Regions from separate parts of the Planococcus sp. TJ-302 genome, predicted to be linked through region 4. Evidence: predicted binding sites of a transcription regulator. Region 4 holds the regulator's gene; each other region holds the start of a gene.
What was found. The regulator LexA, encoded in region 4, represses DNA repair genes until DNA is damaged. The targets are predictions, from matches to a motif close to CGAACATATGTTCG.

Region 1 (4,193 bases), on a different contig from region 4:
TCGGGGAAATGACCGAAACGATCGGTGCGGAATTGAACTTCCTTCAGGAGCTGCAAAGTGGACGCGCGTTCGCGGACCGTTTTTCCGAAATGGACGGCATTCGTTTTCCTGTCTATTTTGATGATTTGTCGACGCGCCGCGTCCTTGTCATGGAATGGATCGAGGGGGCACGCATCACCGACTTGGCCTTTATTGAAAAAAATGGAATCGACCGCCACGAAATCGCGGAGCGGCTGTTCATCCTGTTCCTCGAACAGATTTTATACGGCGGACAATTCCACGCTGACCCGCACGGCGGGAACATTCTACTGAAGCCTGATGGCACGATTGTGCTGATCGATTTCGGCATGACGGGCACAATCACGGCCGCGGATTCACAGGCTGTCCTGCGCATTGCGGAAGGCATTATCTTCAAAAATTACGAATTGGTTCTTGATGCGCTTGAAGAGCTCCGGTTCTTATTGCCGCAAGCTAACCGTGAGCTTTTGGCCGATACGATTTCCCGCTTGGTCGCTGCATACGAATCAGACGAGCTGATGCAGATGGACAGCTTTGTCGTGGAGCGGCTGTTCAAGGACATGCAAAACATCGTCCGGACACAACCGGTACAGCTGCCAGCTGAGTTCGCATTCTTCGGTCGTGCGGCTTCAATCTTTGTTGGCGTGCTGAACGTCCTGGATCCAGGCATTGACCTCTTGGCATTGGCGCGGCCGCGCGTTCTTGAATGGGCGTCGACCCAAAAAGAAGGCAAGCCTGTCTTCGGTAAAAGTGATGTGCTGCGCTGGGTGCTGAACGCCTCGGGCCCATTCCGGGTGTTGCCGCAGAAAGTCATCAGCTATTTGGAAGAGCCGGAGCGGATGCGCCATTACATCGAAAATCGCGACGGACGCAATCGCCAGCATGAGCGCGATCTGCAGAGCCGGATGTTTGCCGGCATGTTCACCATCCTGTCGTTCGCTGGCATCTCGGTTTCGGTGTGGTTCTGGCATGAGCCGTTCATGTGGGTGTCTTCCGGATTTTTCGTCGGATCATTATGGGTTTACCGTTCAATTAAATGAAAAGAGCTGTCCGGAATTCTGTTTTACAGACTTCCGGATAGCTCTTTTTTTCATGGCAAGGGTGTATTCATGCGAGTTGAATTATGATTCTTCTTATTAGTACTGCGCAAAACTGCCTCGCTTGCCGCGGGCAAGACATTGGCCGCAGCCTGCGAGACCAATGTCTTTGTCTCGAAGCTAGCGAAGCGATGCAACGTTTTTTCATGTCCCGAAGCTAGCGCAGCGTTGCAGGGACAGAGACAGGGACAGAGTCTTACTGAAGTTTCCGCAATTTTATTCCGTGTCTACAAAAATAGCAGAACCTACTAAGCTCTTTATTTTTCAAAGAGCTTACCAGCGAAGGTGCGGCCAAGGGCTAGGCAAGGAGATGGCCAAATGGAATTTGGTCCATTTCCTTTGCTTCGAAGCTAGCGCAGCGATGCAGAAGCAGAAGGTTTTTAGCAGAAAGACAGGCGTTCTTTGCCTGGCTTTTTGCGAGAGCCAAGGAGGTGCCAGTAAGTTTTGGCAACTCCTTTGCGACGAGCTTGCGCAGGAGCAATCATCCTAGCCTTACCCAAAGCGTCCGAAGCAGTTTTAAATGAGTTACTTCTTTAATTCAACTTATTAAATAAAACTCCAGAAAGGATTATTTGACGGAGGCTATTGCAATTTTAGGAAATGGCGCTAAAATTAAAAATAAGAACAAACGTTCCCTTTTTGAGGAGGTGCTAAGAATGCCGTTAATCTCACAAGAGGAAATCGTCTATTTTGAAAAAGCGATGTATTTGCCGATGGTGCTGATCATTCTGGAGCGCGACCGTGCATTATTCGAACAGGGTCCTTTTAAGTTGAAGAGGCCGTATGTTGAATTGGTGGATGGAGCGATTCGGAAAGTTCAGAGGGAGCTGAAGGAAACGAACATCCATATGCGCAAGCAGCATATGAAAATGCTGAAGGGGACAGGCGATGATACCTTTACTGAATATGTCTTTTACCATGGGGGCTATGAAGATCACAGGCGCTATTTGAATTTGCGCCTACGCAATCAAGTGGAGGAGCTGCTGCGAATTTATTTGGCGATGGCACACCGGGAGATTTGACCAGGTCCACCAGCCTCAATATGAACAGCGGCTGAAGTTTCGGCGGTCAATCCATCGGATGCTGAGCGCGGGGCGGATACCGCCGTTTCGTCAAATAGACCATCTGCTGCTTGTGGATTTGTTGGGAATTCCTGAAAAAGCGGCGCAGCGAACCGGCAAACGAATGCTGATTTCTGAGGGCGATGGGCGACACGTCGAGTGGTACGCTTATGCCGTTGCTTAAGTGTACAAGGCTTCCTTTAATGGTGTCTTCGCTGTCGATCAACTCGACTGCATCAAAATTGAACCAGACCGAATCACGGTTCTTCGGTGAATGGGTAGGAAAGAAAATGAGTGGGCTGCCGTAATATTCCCCAATGATGACAGGAGGTTTATGTTTGACCCGGATCGCTTTCTGGGAATAGAGGGTGGCGCTTTCGAGGGATCCCCTGTAAAATCTGCACGAAGAGCTGATGATTTTATAGACGGATTCCTCTACGATGAATTCGCTGCGGTCTTCAATGACCCGCGTCCAGTTTCTGTGGCCGTCAATATACGGCAGAAGTGCGTAGGTATTGCTGCACACCGTATATGATAAGAGCTGATGATTCTTTTTACTCATGAATTATACACCCCTCAAATTTACTATACATATAACATTATAAGGAAAAAATGCAAATTAGCAAAGGCTTTACTACGGAAAATAAAATATTTTCTATTTCATTAGAATTTTCAAAAAACGATTGTTCTTTCAGAATTTATATTGTATACTAATGAAAAGCATTCGGGGTGATGAAGAATGGAAAACTATTATTCTTATGCTGATTTCATGAAAGCGATGGCTCAAACAAAGAAAGCGACCGAAGCGGAAAAACTTCTGAACGATATCTATTTGGATCTGTTCCTGAAGCATGTTCACCGCTCTCAGCAAGAAGAGCAGCTGATGAGCCTCATCGACGAAGCCCTGGACAATAACGACCGTAAAGCATTCAACACGTATAGCGAGCAATTGAAGACCCTAAAACACGAAGAAGAATGAGTAAGCAGCTTTTTATAGAATGTTATCAAAAATGCATCGGACCTAGTCCGATGCATTTTTTTGCACGTTTACGCAGTGCAGGCGCCCCTTGAAGCAGGATTGGTTCTTCCCTGCCAACCTGTAGATCCAAAAGAAATAGTGAAAAAACATACGTTCGCTTTTTGTTAGGGTATTTTTAGGGCATATGATAAAATAGAGACAATGAACGAACGGAGGGCATTAACCATGAAACAGGAATTCAATCTTCAGGCACCCTATGAGCCTGCGGGCGATCAGCCGGCTGCAATTACCGAACTGACACAAGGAATCATCAACGGCAAGAAATGCCAGACGCTGCTCGGAGCGACAGGGACAGGGAAGACGTATACAATGTCAAACGTCATCCAGCAAGTGAAAAAGCCGACGCTCGTGATGGCGCACAACAAGACCTTGGCTGGTCAGCTGTACAGTGAATTCAAGGAATTCTTTCCGGACAATGCAGTTGAGTATTTTGTCAGTTATTATGATTATTACCAACCGGAAGCTTATGTGCCGCAATCCGATACGTTCATCGAGAAAGATGCCAGTATCAACGATGAAATCGATAAACTTCGGCACTCGGCGACGAGTTCATTGTTCGAACGCGATGACGTCATCGTCATTGCTTCAGTATCTTGCATTTATGGCCTGGGTTCTCCGAAAGAATACCGGGAGCTCGTGGTTTCACTGCGCAAAGGGATGGAAATCGAGCGTAACCAGCTGCTGCGAAAACTGGTCGATGTGCAATACGAGCGCAATGACATCAACTTTATCCGCGGCACATTCCGTGTACGGGGCGATGTAGTAGAAATCTTCCCGGCATCGCGCGATGAACGCTGCCTGCGCGTGGAGTTTTTCGGCGACGAAATCGACCGCATCCGCGAAGTCGATGCGCTGACCGGTGAAATCATCGGCGAACGTGAACACGTCGCGATTTTTCCAGCGTCCCACTTTGTTACCCGCGAAGACAAAATGGTCAAAGCGATCGCCAACATTGAAGAAGAGCTGGAAGAGCGCTTG
Region 2 (4,193 bases), 420 kb from region 4:
CCACTACTTCGCCGGACAGCCGCTTGAAATCTTCGATGTCTTGCTTCTCTTGGCCGAAGGTCTTGATCACTTTCATGCCGGATATGCTTTCCTGTGTCTTGTCGTTGAGCCCGGAAAAAGAAGCTTGTGCTCCGTGGAAACGCTCGTGCATCATTTTGCCGTAATAATTGGTCATATATGCCATAAACGGCAGCGGCAGCAAAACGATCAGCGTCAGTTTCCAGCTGATTGTCAGCGCCATGGCGGCAATGACGAAGCCGCCTGTCGCAATCGAATCGACAAGCGTCAATACGCCTGCGCCGGCCGTTAGCTGCACCGCCTGCAAATCATTCGTCGCGTGCGCCATCAAATCTCCGACGCGGCGCTTCTGGTAGAACGAAGGCGACATCCGCGTGAAATGGTGGAACAAGTTCTCGCGCAAATCACGCGCCAGGATGACCGCCGAACCGAATATCATCAGCCTCCAAGCATAGCGCAGAACGTACATGCCGAGCGCCGCTGCCGCGAGCACACCAAGCCACTTTCCTAGAAAACTTGCCGTCAAGGTGCCGCGGCTAATCTCATCGACGATAAAACCGATGATGCGCGGCGGCAGAACACCGAGGAATGCCACAATCAGCAGCATGAAAATGCCAATAGCGTATTGCTTTTTCCGTTCCTTGAAAAACCAGCCCAACTCCAAAAATACGCGCATGTTCTTTTCCCCTTGCTGTAATGTATGTATTGTATGTATTCAATCTTTTTCATTCTAGCAAAAATCATTCAGCAAGAGGAGAAAATAATTCGGTTTTTGAAATAAATCAGCCTTCTGGCGTAAAGGGATTGCCGTCCGCCTTGTGGCCGCCGATCAGCTTCGCGCGTTCCCGTGCAGTGCCCGCTTCCGTGTACGAAACCGCGCGCAGCACTGCTGTTGATCCGTATTTCTGGCGCAGCTGATCCATCGCAGCACCTAAGCGCCGTGTCTGCCATTTGCGCTGTTCGAATAAGCTCAGCTGCATCGACGTTTCGTCTTCCAGTTTGCCGAGTGTGATGGACAAACGGCGGACCGGGCGCCCGATATAGAATTTCTCTAGCAGCGCCCGGCACGCGCCATACAATTTTAGCGTGTCGTTCGTCGCTTCTTCCATTGTCAGTGCCCGGTTGAAGCCGCCGCCGAACGCATGCTTGCTGTAGCCGACGGCGAGCGTCACCGTGCGGCCGGCCTTGCCGGCGGTGCGGGCGCGCATCGCCACGTCTTCCGCCATTTCCAGCAGCACCGCGGAAATCTCTTCGACTGTCGTGTAATCGCGGTACAAAATCTGCCCTTTGCCATAACTGACCTGCCCTTCCACGAGCGGCGCGCCGAGTTCCGACAAATCGATGCCCCAGGCATGATGGTAGAGTTGGTTCCCGACAATGCCGAACACGTCTTCAAGTTCCGTAAGCTCCGCACGCGCCAAATCGCCGACCGAAAAGATGCCCATGCCGTTCAATGTATTTTCCATACGCGAGCCGATGCCCCACATCTTGCTGAGCGGCGCGACTGGCCAGAGCTTCGCCTCTACGTCTTCGAACGTCCAATGCGCAAAGCCTGTCTTTTTCGCTTCGAGGTCGAGCGCCAGCTTCGCCAACAGCATATTCGGTCCCATGCCGATCGCCGACGGCAGCGAAAACTGCCGGATGATGTCGTCCTGAATGCGCGCAATAAGCGTCTCCGGCGTCCCCCATAACTTTTCCGTACCGGTGAGGTTGACGAAGCTTTCATCAACGCTGTAGACATGGATCGCTTCCGTCGGCACATATTGCGCCAAAAGCTTGGTGATTTCCATCGACACTTTCAGGAAAAAGCCCATCTTCGGCTCGATTTTTTGGATGCGCGGGTCGTCCGGAATCTCGAACAACCGTGTGCCCGTGCGCACCCCGAAATCCCTTTTCAACACCGGCGACGCCGCAAGCACCACGCTGCCACGCCGTTCCTGGTTGCCGATCACCGCGATGCACGCCGTCATCGGATCCAGCCCGAGGTCGACTGCTGCACAGCTCGCATAAAAGCTGCGCATATCAATGCAAATAATCGGCCGCCGCTCCATCTCTTCATACATGTGAACCCCTTCTTCCTCATCGCTCGCTGCCATTATCTTCAGCATATACGAACACTTGTTCTTAATCAATAACCGTTTTGCCCGCAACGTAAACACCGCATGGTTTTTATCACAACCGCAAATGGACATCAAAAAAAACAGGATACGGCATGATTTAGCCGTGTCCTGCAAGTGTGTTAAGGAAGTTATAGTAGGTGACTGAGTATCCTGCAAACCAGCAAGCTCAAACCCGGTCGAATTCTTGCGTGCGGATCGTTTCGGAGCGGTAAGCCGGGAAAAACTCCGGTTCCCCTCCAGCCTCCAGCCGACCACATAATTCGTGGTAGACCGCTCGGTTCCATATTCTCCTGCCGGTGTAAAATTTAAAAGCGGTTTGTCGGCCGAACTGCTTTTTGAATAGATACAGGCTGTCGTCCGAGCTGTTCGACCGGCCTCCGCCGCCGTGGATCAATGCCACATCGTGCTCGATTCCCCATAAAGCCAGCGCATAATTCAACACCGATGCGGCCGACAGGTGATTGAACTCTGCAAGCGTGCCAGATAAATGCGTATGCGCCAGTTTTCCGTAAATGAAATTCAGCCCCGCGCCAATGACTTGCCCGCCATAGAGCACTTCAACCAATAACACGTTGCCGCCTAACAATGCCATCAAGTCTTCGAAATAATCATCGCCGAAATAGTAAAACGAATGGGCTTGATTGCGTTCCATTGTCGCGTAATAAATGCGTTTGAACGCACTGAGGTCCTGCGGATTCAATACGGTGCGGTATTCGACGCCGGACTTCAGCGCCTGGCGGATGTTCTTGCGCGTCGATTTGGAGAATTCCAAGTCGATGGACGCCTCGGCGTCTTCCAGGTTCGTTCCCACGGTATCGCGCAAGTACACGACGTCGTAGCACGCCAGAAAGTCTTGTGCATTTTGGAGCACCGGATGGAAGCGTACGAATTCGCTAACAACATCGTTGTCGGCGCAATAACGCTGAAACGCTCTTTCAAACGCCTGCACCAGTTCTGCCTTTTTGCCTGCCGCGCAATGCAGGATTTGTGGACCGCCGTAGCCGTATGGCGTCACAAGATCATAATATTGCCGTCCAGAAAACGGCACGGGGATTTCACGCTTGATGAACGAATGCCGGATCGCACCAGACTCATGCAGAAATTCAAACACCTCAAAGTGCCCTGCTTCAATTTTTTCGAATAAACGTCCGTAGCGTTCGTCAAAGTAGATGTCTGCCATATTATAACCCCGCTTCTCTCGTCATTTGTCTGGATTTCCGCTGTGCGCGCCCATATAAGCAATTTTTTGATGCCGGGCGTCTCGCTTTTTTCCATTCTACAAGCCCTAAGTGAAAATTGAATGAAAATTCTATCTTCAAATAGAATTTTTCATTCTTTTCCAGTTGGGCTGGACAAACGGCGGCAAGAGCGAAATAATAATGGGACATATGTCCTTTTTAGCTTTGCGGATAAGCTTTATAGTAAAGAAAAAAGGAGCGTGAAAGCCATGAAAGGCATTTTATTCGCATTGGCAGGCGGTTTTTTCCTGACCTTCCAAAGTGTTGCGAACGCCGCCATCAGCAATGGAATCGGCACATGGCAAGCAGCGACAATGACGCAGTTCACTGGATTCGTCCTGGCGCTAGCAATTGTCTTAGCGCTGAAAGATCGCTCGTACCGGAATTTGCCGCAGGTGCCGCCGCTTTATGCATCCGGAGGGATGTTAGCGGCAATCGTGCTGTTCAGCAATATGACAGCGGTCCACCGCATGGGCGTCACACTGACGATCGGATTATTTTTGATTGCACAGCTCATTACCGCTGTACTGATCGACACAAAAGGCTGGTTGGATATGCCGAAAAAGAATATCGGCCGTAGTCAGATCCTCGGCGTTGCGCTGATGATTGCAGGTGTTATTGTCTTGAAATGGTAAAGGGGGTGACAGGATGGAAAAACAAGTGATAGCAGGTTATCTGACGAAATTCGGGCTCGACACCATGTTTCCGGAGCGCGTCCAAGCGGCGATGCGGCTCGAAACGTTCGCAAGCGGCAGCCGGCTTTTTTCACAAGGCGAAGAAGCCTGGGCACTGTATTTGCTGGCCGAAGGAAAGTTAA
Region 3 (4,193 bases), 390 kb from region 4:
GCTGAACAGGTTTCAACCCGTCGCGCGCATCCGGAAGTGCGCGGTCCTGGATGATGTATTTACTGTAACGCCCAAACCGATCGCCGATGACTTCTTCTAATGGCAGATCTTGAAAACGTTCGGTTTGTGTCATACAACTTCCTCCTCAGCATGAATTAAATCATTTTCCAAAATGTTGCCGTCTTCTTCCATACCGAAGTCGACGTTGTTTTCAATCCACAAGCGGCGCGGTTCTACTTTATCGCCCATAAGCGTCGTAATCCGGCGTTCCACGCGCGCTGCGTCTTCAATCGTGACGCGGATCAATGTCCGGGTTTCCGGATTCATCGTGGTTTCCCATAATTGGTCGGCGTTCATTTCGCCAAGACCTTTGTAGCGCTGCAGCATATAGCCTTTGCCCACTTTTTTCGTGGATGCTTCAAGGTCGGCTTCCGTCCAGGCGTAATCGACCACTTCTTTTTTGCCGACGCCTTTTGAAACTTTGAACAGCGGCGGCAATGCGATAAACACTTTGCCGGCTTCGATGAGCGGCTTCATATAGCGGTAAAAGAACGTCAGCAATAGCACTTGAATGTGTGCGCCGTCGGTATCCGCATCGGTCATGATGATAACTTTGTTGTAGGCGATGTCGGCAACTGAGAAATCCGCCGCTACTCCGCCGCCGATGGCGTGGATAATCGTCGAAATCTCTTCGTTTTTCATAATGTCCTCAAGCTTCGCTTTTTCGGTATTGACGACTTTCCCGCGCAGCGGCAAGATCGCCTGGAACGTACGGTCGCGGCCTTGCTTCGCTGAACCGCCGGCCGAGTCGCCCTCCACCAGGTACAATTCGTTTTTCGAGGCGTTCCGGGATTGCGCCGGCGTCAATTTGCCGGACAGGAGCGCATCCGATTTTTTACGCTTTTTGCCGTTTCGGGCATCTTCGCGTGCTTTCCGTGCGGCTAAGCGCGCTTGTGACGCGCGAATCGCTTTCCGGACGAGCGATGCGCTCAAATCTGCGTTTTCTTCCATGAAATACATCAGCTTCTGCGACACAATGGCGTCGACAATGCTGCGCGCTTCGCTCGTACCGAGCTTGCTTTTTGTCTGCCCTTCGAATTGCAGCAGTGCTTCCGGAATTCGGACCGAGATGATCGCGGCCAACCCTTCACGGATGTCCGAACCTTCGAGATTCTTATCTTTGTCTTTCAATAAATTGATTTTTCGTGCGTAATCATTGAAGACACGCGTCATTGCCGCTTTGGCGCCGGTTTCGTGTGTTCCGCCGTCACGTGTGCGGACGTTGTTGACGAATGACAAAATCGTTTCCGAATAGCCGTCGTTAAACTGGAACGAAAACTCGACTTCGAGCTCATCCTGATGTCCTTCGATATAGGCAACCTTATGCAGCACGTCTTTTTCTTCGTTCAAGTACGCAACAAATGCTTCAATTCCAGTCTCGTAGAAAAACGAGTCCTGCATGCCATTGCGCTTGTCCGTCAAGTCGATTTTCAATCCTTTTAACAGGAATGCTGATTCGCGCAGGCGCTCGCTCAAGGTTTCGTAATTGTATTTCGTCGCTGAAAAAATCGATTCATCCGGCAGGAAATGGATTTCGGTACCGGTTTCTTTTGTCGTGCCGATTTCTTCTAGCGTCGTGACCGGCTTGCCGCCGTTTTCAAAGCGCTGGCGGTATTTCTTGCCGTCGCGGAAAATCGTCACTTCCAGGAATTTAGACAGCGCGTTGACGACTGATGCGCCGACTCCGTGGAGCCCGCCGCTTGTTTTATAGCCGCCTTGGCCGAACTTGCCGCCTGCGTGAAGCACAGTCAAAATGACTTCCGGCGTCGGTTTGCCGCTTCGGTGCATTCCCGTCGGCATGCCGCGGCCGTGGTCGCGGACGCTCAAGCTATTGTCTTCGTGGATCGTTACGCTGATTTTGTCGCCGAATCCGGCAAGCGCTTCATCAACCGAGTTGTCGACGATTTCATAAACCAAATGGTGCAGTCCTCTGGCGTCTGTCGAACCGATATACATACCCGGGCGTTTTCTAACGGCATCTAGGCCTTCGAGTACTTGAATTGCTTCTTCGTTGTATGCCGTACTTTTTGTTTTGGCCATTCTTTTCCCTCCAACAAAACATCTGTTCGCATTTCTTTGTCTTTTAATCGTATCGATAACAGGCCAATCTGTCAATAATCATAGAAAAAGAGAGCTAGGCGCCCTCTTATCCTAAAAAAAGCTCTTATTTGAGGATGGCGTGTTCCACTTTGATGCAGCGGTCCATGATAACCGTATAGCCTGCATCGGTCAAGTCGTCGAATACTGCTTCGTCCACCACATTCAATTGGGTCCAGAATACCGGGGCATCGATGGCTTTGAAATCACGCGCCAGTTCCGGCAGAAATTCACTGCGGCGGAAGATATTGACGATATCGACCGGTTCCGGGATATCCGCCAAGGACGCGTAGCTTTTCTCGCCGAGCACGTTGTCCGCTCTCGGATTCACTGGGATGATCCGGTAGCCTGCCCGCTGCATCGCTTCCGACACCATATAAGAGGTGCGGTCGGGATTCGGGCTGAGCCCCACGACAGCAATTGTTTTGGAATCATCAAGAACTTTTTTGATTTTTTCACGGCTTGGATTGTGCATTCAATTCACCTGTCCTTTTATTCTATCATACATGATTTACGCTGCGTTGTTGAATAAACGATCGGATATTGTTCAATGAACTCGCTTCATGTTAAACTTAAAAAACAAATACGTATGGCCCAAAGGAGTTTTCCATGGATATTTTGCTTCCCCTTATTTTAGCTTACTTGCTCGGTTCGATCCCTTCCGCGTTATGGGTCGGGAAACTGTTCTACAAGACGGATATCCGCACGAAAGGCAGTGGGAATCTAGGGGCCACCAACACCTTTCGTACACTCGGCGCAAAAGCGGGAATCGCCGTAACGATCCTCGACATCCTGAAAGGGACTGCCGCAACCATGATTCCATTTTACATCGACACATCAATCCACCCGCTCGTCTTCGGTGTCATCGCGGTCATTGGCCACATGTTTCCGGTCTTTGCGAAATTCAAAGGTGGAAAAGCGGTTGCAACATCCGGCGGCATCCTGCTCGGCTATCAATGGCCATTGTTCCTGCTGGCAGTCGCTGTATTGCTGATTGCCCTAAAAATCACAAAAATGGTTTCGCTATCTTCCATTATTTTAGCAGTAGTTGCAGTTATTTATACAGTTATTTATACATTTTATTCAGAAGATTATCCGTTTTTGATTGTCATCCTCATATTGGCGAGCTTTATCATCTACCGCCACCGGGCGAATATCGCGCGGATCAAGGCCGGCACAGAGCCGAAAATCAAATGGTGAAATGCCATTGAAAGGGCGTGCAGCGCATGCAGATCAACATCAGTGAAGATGCATTCGAATGGTTCTCGAAAGAAATGGAAGTAGAAGCTGGAGACAAAGTCCGATTTTTCGTCCGCTACGGCGGCTCAAGTAAATTGCAGCCGGGATTCTCGCTCGGCGTAACGAAAGACCAGCCTGGGGAAACGGCCGTCAGTATTGAACAAGACGACGTCACCTACTATATCGACGAAACCGACCTCTGGTATTTTGATGGCCATGATTTGCTAGTGAGCGTGAACGACGACCTGAAAGAATTGAATTACGATTATAAAAAAGACAACGCGTGAGAAACTTCACGCGTTGTCTTTTTTGAATTTATGCAATTGGTGCAGCATGTTTTCTTCTTTCAAAATGCGGACTTGATGTTCGCCGAACAAGTCGAAATGCGGATAATTATTGCGCAGGTCCATCCATTCCGGCTTCAAGCCGTATTGGCGTCCCCATTGCTCCAGCTTTTCCAAATCGCAGCAGCCGACTTTCGTCACCGTCGAACAGCCCACGAACCGTTCATCCACCCAATAATGCGTCAAAAAGGCGATTTTTCCTTCTTCCACATCGAGCTTCCAGCGTACGAGCTCTTCGCGCTTAATTCCGAACGCCATCCGTATCCTTCCTTTTCACTTCCTGGTATTTTTCATGCCATTCCGGAAACGCCTTCTGGATCGATACTGGCCGGAATGTTTCTTTTTTCACCACAACGTGCTCTGACGTCGCTTTTGCTGCGAGCGTGCCGTCTTCGTGCAGAATCTCATAGCCATACGTCGTGCGCAGGCGGCCATGTTCTTCCACCCATGTAC
Region 4 (4,193 bases):
CTGCTGGCCTTGACGGCATCAAGAAGAAAATGACGCCGCCAAAAGCTGTAGACCGCAATATCTACGCGATGAACAGAAAAGAGCGCGAAGCTGTGGGCATCCAAGACCTTCCGCCAACATTGTACGCAGCACTTCAAGAGCTGCAAAGCAATGAAGTGATGACGAAAGCACTTGGTTCTCACATTCTTAACAACTTTGTGGAAGCGAAAGAAATCGAGTGGGACATGTTCCGCATTGCGGTTCACCCATGGGAGCGCGAGCAATACTTGAAAATGTATTAAGCAAATATAACACACCAGCGCACTTGCACTGGTGTGTTTTTTTTTGCAAACTTTCCAAGCTTCTTATCCACTTGGGTCAGTAAATAAAAGTTTTTTGATTTTGGAAGTTTAGTTTTTCCAGGACTGTGGTATCATTAAGAAGAATTCATAGTACGATTAATAGCCCATACTGAATTTTCTTAGAAAGTAAGAAGATTTTGTGGGGGTGATTAGTTTGACGAAAATTCAAGGGGTTAAAGACCTGCGGAAGTATTTAGATTCTGTAGGATGCCCGAGGACTGAAGAACAAATTAATGAGAGCATCGCAAAAAGGCAGATTCCACATAGCCAGTCCTATGCCAATACAATCTTTTTTGACGTGAGGCATATCGATTGGTGGATATCGCAACAGCAAAAAGTCGAAAGCAAAAATTGAATACGATCTTCAGAATACCGGTACCCCGAATTCGGCTCATTATGAGTCCGTATTCGGGGTTTTCCCTATTTACCAGAGCGTTTACTCCAAAAAGAATGGACAACTCGCCCCGCAAATGGTGTATGATAGACAGAAGCAAAAACCATTCTGCTTTAGAGGAGGCCGATGCATGAAAACTTTCCAAGTTGAATTCTATTTTGACCAAGGCAATACGATTGTCCTGACAGTATATGCTGAAAACAAAGAATCAGCATTGCGCAATATTCCGACTCACGGCACGTTTGAAATCACGGACCAGGACAACGACCGCCTATACCGTATTACTATCACACAAGTAAAATACATTATGGTCTATGAATTATGAGGCCTGAAGCATCGCGTTTTAACGGATGCTTTTTTTATGCCTAAAATTAGAAGAGGAGCTGGCTAGGTGGAATTTAAAGGATCGAGTGTTTACGACGATAAGGATTTTTTAGCGGTTTTTTTGAAACGGAGAGAGCGCAAGGAAAGCCCGAATAACGCGATAGAGAAACCGATTATCTGTGACCTAATGGGTGAAGTCGAAGGGAAAGCAATCTTGGACCTCGGTTGTGGAGACGGTAAATTTGGCAATGAACTGCTCGGCTCTGGAGCAGCATCCTATACGGGAATAGAAGGCTCAAGGGAGATGGCATTGCTGGCAAGTAGAGCAACGGCACAGCTGGGTGGCAAGATACATATAGCGGACCTTGAATCGTTTCAAGCAGAGGGTTCAGAATACGATTTGATTGTCTCGCGGTTTGTCATCCATTACTTGACGGATATCAGACACTTGTTCAAGGAAATCAATCAAGCATTGGTGCCGGACGGTAAATTCATTTTCACTGTACAGCACCCATTGACCACTTCGTCGTTTGCGAGTAAAGCGCAAGGCGAGCGCAGAGGTGATTGGGTGGTCGATGATTATTTCAGGGAAGGAGAGCGCAGTGAGCCCTGGATAAGCAAGACAGTCGTCAAGTATCACCGAACGACAGAAACCTACTTTACAGCGCTAATAGAAGCCGGATTTGCTGTAACTGCCCTCAGGGAAGGAAAGCCGGTCCCTACAAATTTCGAATCCGCAGCTGAGTTTGAACGGCGGGAGCGCATTCCGTTGATGTTGATTTTGTCTGCCCAAAAGGTAGGAAACTAAAAAAGGCGCCGAGAGAAATTCTCTCGGCGTCTTTATGTGTCATGATTAATGTAGTTGGCGGTAAACTCCGACCACTTTTCCAAGGATGGAGACCTGGTCTACGATGATTGGATCCATCGATGAATTTTCAGGCTGCAGGCGGAAATAATTGTCTTCTTTGAAAAATCGTTTGACTGTCGCTTCGTCATCAGCGGTCATAGCTACCACGATGTCGCCATTGTTAGCGGTTTGCTGCTGTTTCACTACGACATAGTCACCATTCAGGATGCCAGCTTCGATCATACTTTCTCCCATGATTTCCAGCATGAAAATATGGTCGTCCTCAGTTCCGTATGACTGGGGAAGCGGGAAATACTCTTCCACATTCTCGATCGCCGTGATCGGAACGCCAGCCGTTACTTTACCGACAAGCGGTACATGAAGGACCGGGCTTTTTTCAACCAGTGAATCATCAGTGCTGATAATTTCAATTGCTCTCGGTTTTGTCGGGTCGCGGCGGATCAAGCCTTTGCTTTCAAGGCGGGCAAGATGGCCATGGACAGTCGAGCTTGATGCCAAGCCGACTGCCTCTCCAATTTCACGGACGGAAGGCGGGTAGCCTTTGGCCCGGACTTCGTCTTTTATGAATGACAAAATATCTTCTTGGCGTTTCGATACTTTTTTCAACAGTTTCACCTCTTTTTAATAGTTCAGCATGTTTTCTACCAATAGTATACCAACTTGGGATATGAAATGCAAACATAGGTTCGAATTTATTTGTTGACAAAAACACTTGTTCGCATTAAAGTAAGAACATACATTCCGAACACACATTCTTAGGAGGCGGTTCTTATGACATTCATCCAAAAAAATTCTTACCTGACAGTACTCTTTCTTCTGATTCTATCTTTTTCATTCTATTCGGTTTTCACCCATAACGCGCAGGAAGATCAAATGAGCCTAGTGCAAGTCGAACAAGGCGATACTTTGTGGACACTTGCGGAATCATTCAGCGGCAATACCCCCCATCAGGAGTGGATTGAAGAAATCATGAAGGAGAATGGCTTAAGCACTCCGAAGATCATTGCTGGACAATCAATCAAAATCCCCAGCGAACAACTAAAATTCGCCCCAGACGAAACCACCAAACTGGCGGGTGATGCAGAATGAAGAAGTCTGCGTTAATTTATTGCCGCGTCAGCACCACGAAAGACACCCAGGAAAGTTCACTTGAACGGCAGGAAGAAGAATTATTGAAATTCGCATTTGCGCAAGGATACATTGTTTCAGACATCTTTAAAGATCAGCACAGCGGCTACGAAATGGACCGGGAAGGGCTCTTGGAGATGCTCAACGTCGTTAAAACCGATAAAGTTTCAGCGGTTTTCATTCAGGATGAAACCCGTCTTGGCCGTGGCCATGCTCGGATCGCGCTGCTTCACGTCATGAAAAAATATGGCGTGGAGGTTTTTACATTGACCGATCAAGGTCCCATTGCATTAAATGATATGGACGACATGGTCTTGGAGATTTTAGCGGTTGTTGAAGAATATCAGCGCAAAATACATAATGCCAAAATCAAACGTGGCATGAAGCGCGCTGTTGAAAATGGCTACAAGCCTGAACGCAATCTAAAAGGCAGGGGCAACCCCGATGGACGGGAGCGCTTAGACTTGCCGATCGATCAGATTGTCAGCCTGAAACAGAACGGGCTGACGTTCCATGAAATTGCGGTAACGCTGCAAGGCTTCGGTTATCAGGCAAGCAAAGCAACCGTCCACAGACGCTACAGAGAATACCTCGAGATGAAAGAGGGCTAATAGATTGCAGAAATCCCGCTTCTTTTGTACGATATGATAGAAGAAAGGCGGGATTCTAATGTTATCTCCAGATAAAATAAAACGCATTAACGAATTATCTCGAAAATCCAAGACTGTGGGCTTGTCCATTGAAGAGGCAAAAGAACAATCTGCATTGCGCCAGGAGTATTTGGCAACTTTCCGCCAAACGATGCGCGGCACAATTGAAAACGTAAAAGTGATTGATCCGGAAGGTAACGATGTAACGCCGGAGAAGGTCAAAAATATCCGAGAGAATAAGTATTTAAATTAATACTTGTTCTTTTTTTTGTTGCGTCCAGACTTCAGCGCTTGGCTCTTGGCGCATTTCTAGTTGTATTCTTTCCTATTGTTGACTACACTAGAATAGGATTAAAATTGTTAGTGAGAGGATGTTTTTATGTCAAACCATGCAGATCAGCTTGCAGTAACTACTATACGTACACTTTCCATCGATGCGATTGAGAAAGCGAACTCAGGTCATCCGGGATTGCCAATGGGAGCAGCTC

Region 1: a site for LexA is predicted at 1,737-1,750, ahead of AC4EHB_RS15350 (YhjD family protein). Genes of this name have one in related genera too.
Region 2: a site for LexA is predicted at 2,130-2,143, ahead of AC4EHB_RS02350 (Y-family DNA polymerase). Genes of this name have one in related genera too.
Region 3: a site for LexA is predicted at 2,116-2,129, ahead of parE (DNA topoisomerase IV subunit B). Genes of this name have one in related genera too.

What each region holds. Positions count from the first base shown of each region.
Region 1 covers NZ_JBZDOI010000004.1:131,413-135,605, reverse strand. Annotated here, with positions in the region: gene AC4EHB_RS15355 (ABC1 kinase family protein) at 1-1,058, shown strand, start outside; gene AC4EHB_RS15350 (YhjD family protein) at 1,772-2,137, shown strand; gene AC4EHB_RS15345 (competence protein ComK) at 2,184-2,738, opposite strand; gene AC4EHB_RS15340 (IDEAL domain-containing protein) at 2,916-3,155, shown strand; gene uvrB (excinuclease ABC subunit UvrB) at 3,381-4,193, shown strand, end outside.
Region 2 covers NZ_JBZDOI010000001.1:451,563-455,755, reverse strand. Annotated here, with positions in the region: gene AC4EHB_RS02355 (ABC transporter transmembrane domain-containing protein) at 1-694, opposite strand, end outside; gene AC4EHB_RS02350 (Y-family DNA polymerase) at 801-2,081, opposite strand; gene AC4EHB_RS02345 (GNAT family N-acetyltransferase) at 2,305-3,318, opposite strand; gene AC4EHB_RS02340 (DMT family transporter) at 3,586-4,011, shown strand; gene AC4EHB_RS02335 (Crp/Fnr family transcriptional regulator) at 4,025-4,193, shown strand, end outside.
Region 3 covers NZ_JBZDOI010000001.1:483,322-487,514, reverse strand. Annotated here, with positions in the region: gene parC (DNA topoisomerase IV subunit A) at 1-133, opposite strand, end outside; gene parE (DNA topoisomerase IV subunit B) at 130-2,100, opposite strand; gene AC4EHB_RS02515 (CoA-binding protein) at 2,225-2,632, opposite strand; gene plsY (glycerol-3-phosphate 1-O-acyltransferase PlsY) at 2,767-3,357, shown strand; gene AC4EHB_RS02505 (HesB/YadR/YfhF family protein) at 3,384-3,683, shown strand; gene AC4EHB_RS02500 (hypothetical protein) at 3,690-3,998, opposite strand; gene AC4EHB_RS02495 (acyl-CoA thioesterase) at 3,982-4,193, opposite strand, start outside.
Region 4 covers NZ_JBZDOI010000001.1:869,297-873,489, reverse strand. Annotated here, with positions in the region: gene glnA (type I glutamate--ammonia ligase) at 1-281, shown strand, start outside; gene AC4EHB_RS04560 (hypothetical protein) at 496-696, shown strand; gene AC4EHB_RS04555 (hypothetical protein) at 866-1,060, shown strand; gene AC4EHB_RS04550 (class I SAM-dependent methyltransferase) at 1,127-1,867, shown strand; gene lexA (transcriptional repressor LexA) at 1,913-2,533, opposite strand; gene yneA (cell division suppressor protein YneA) at 2,699-3,016, shown strand; gene AC4EHB_RS04535 (YneB family resolvase-like protein) at 3,013-3,666, shown strand; gene AC4EHB_RS04530 (DUF896 domain-containing protein) at 3,725-3,958, shown strand; gene tkt (transketolase) at 4,085-4,193, shown strand, end outside.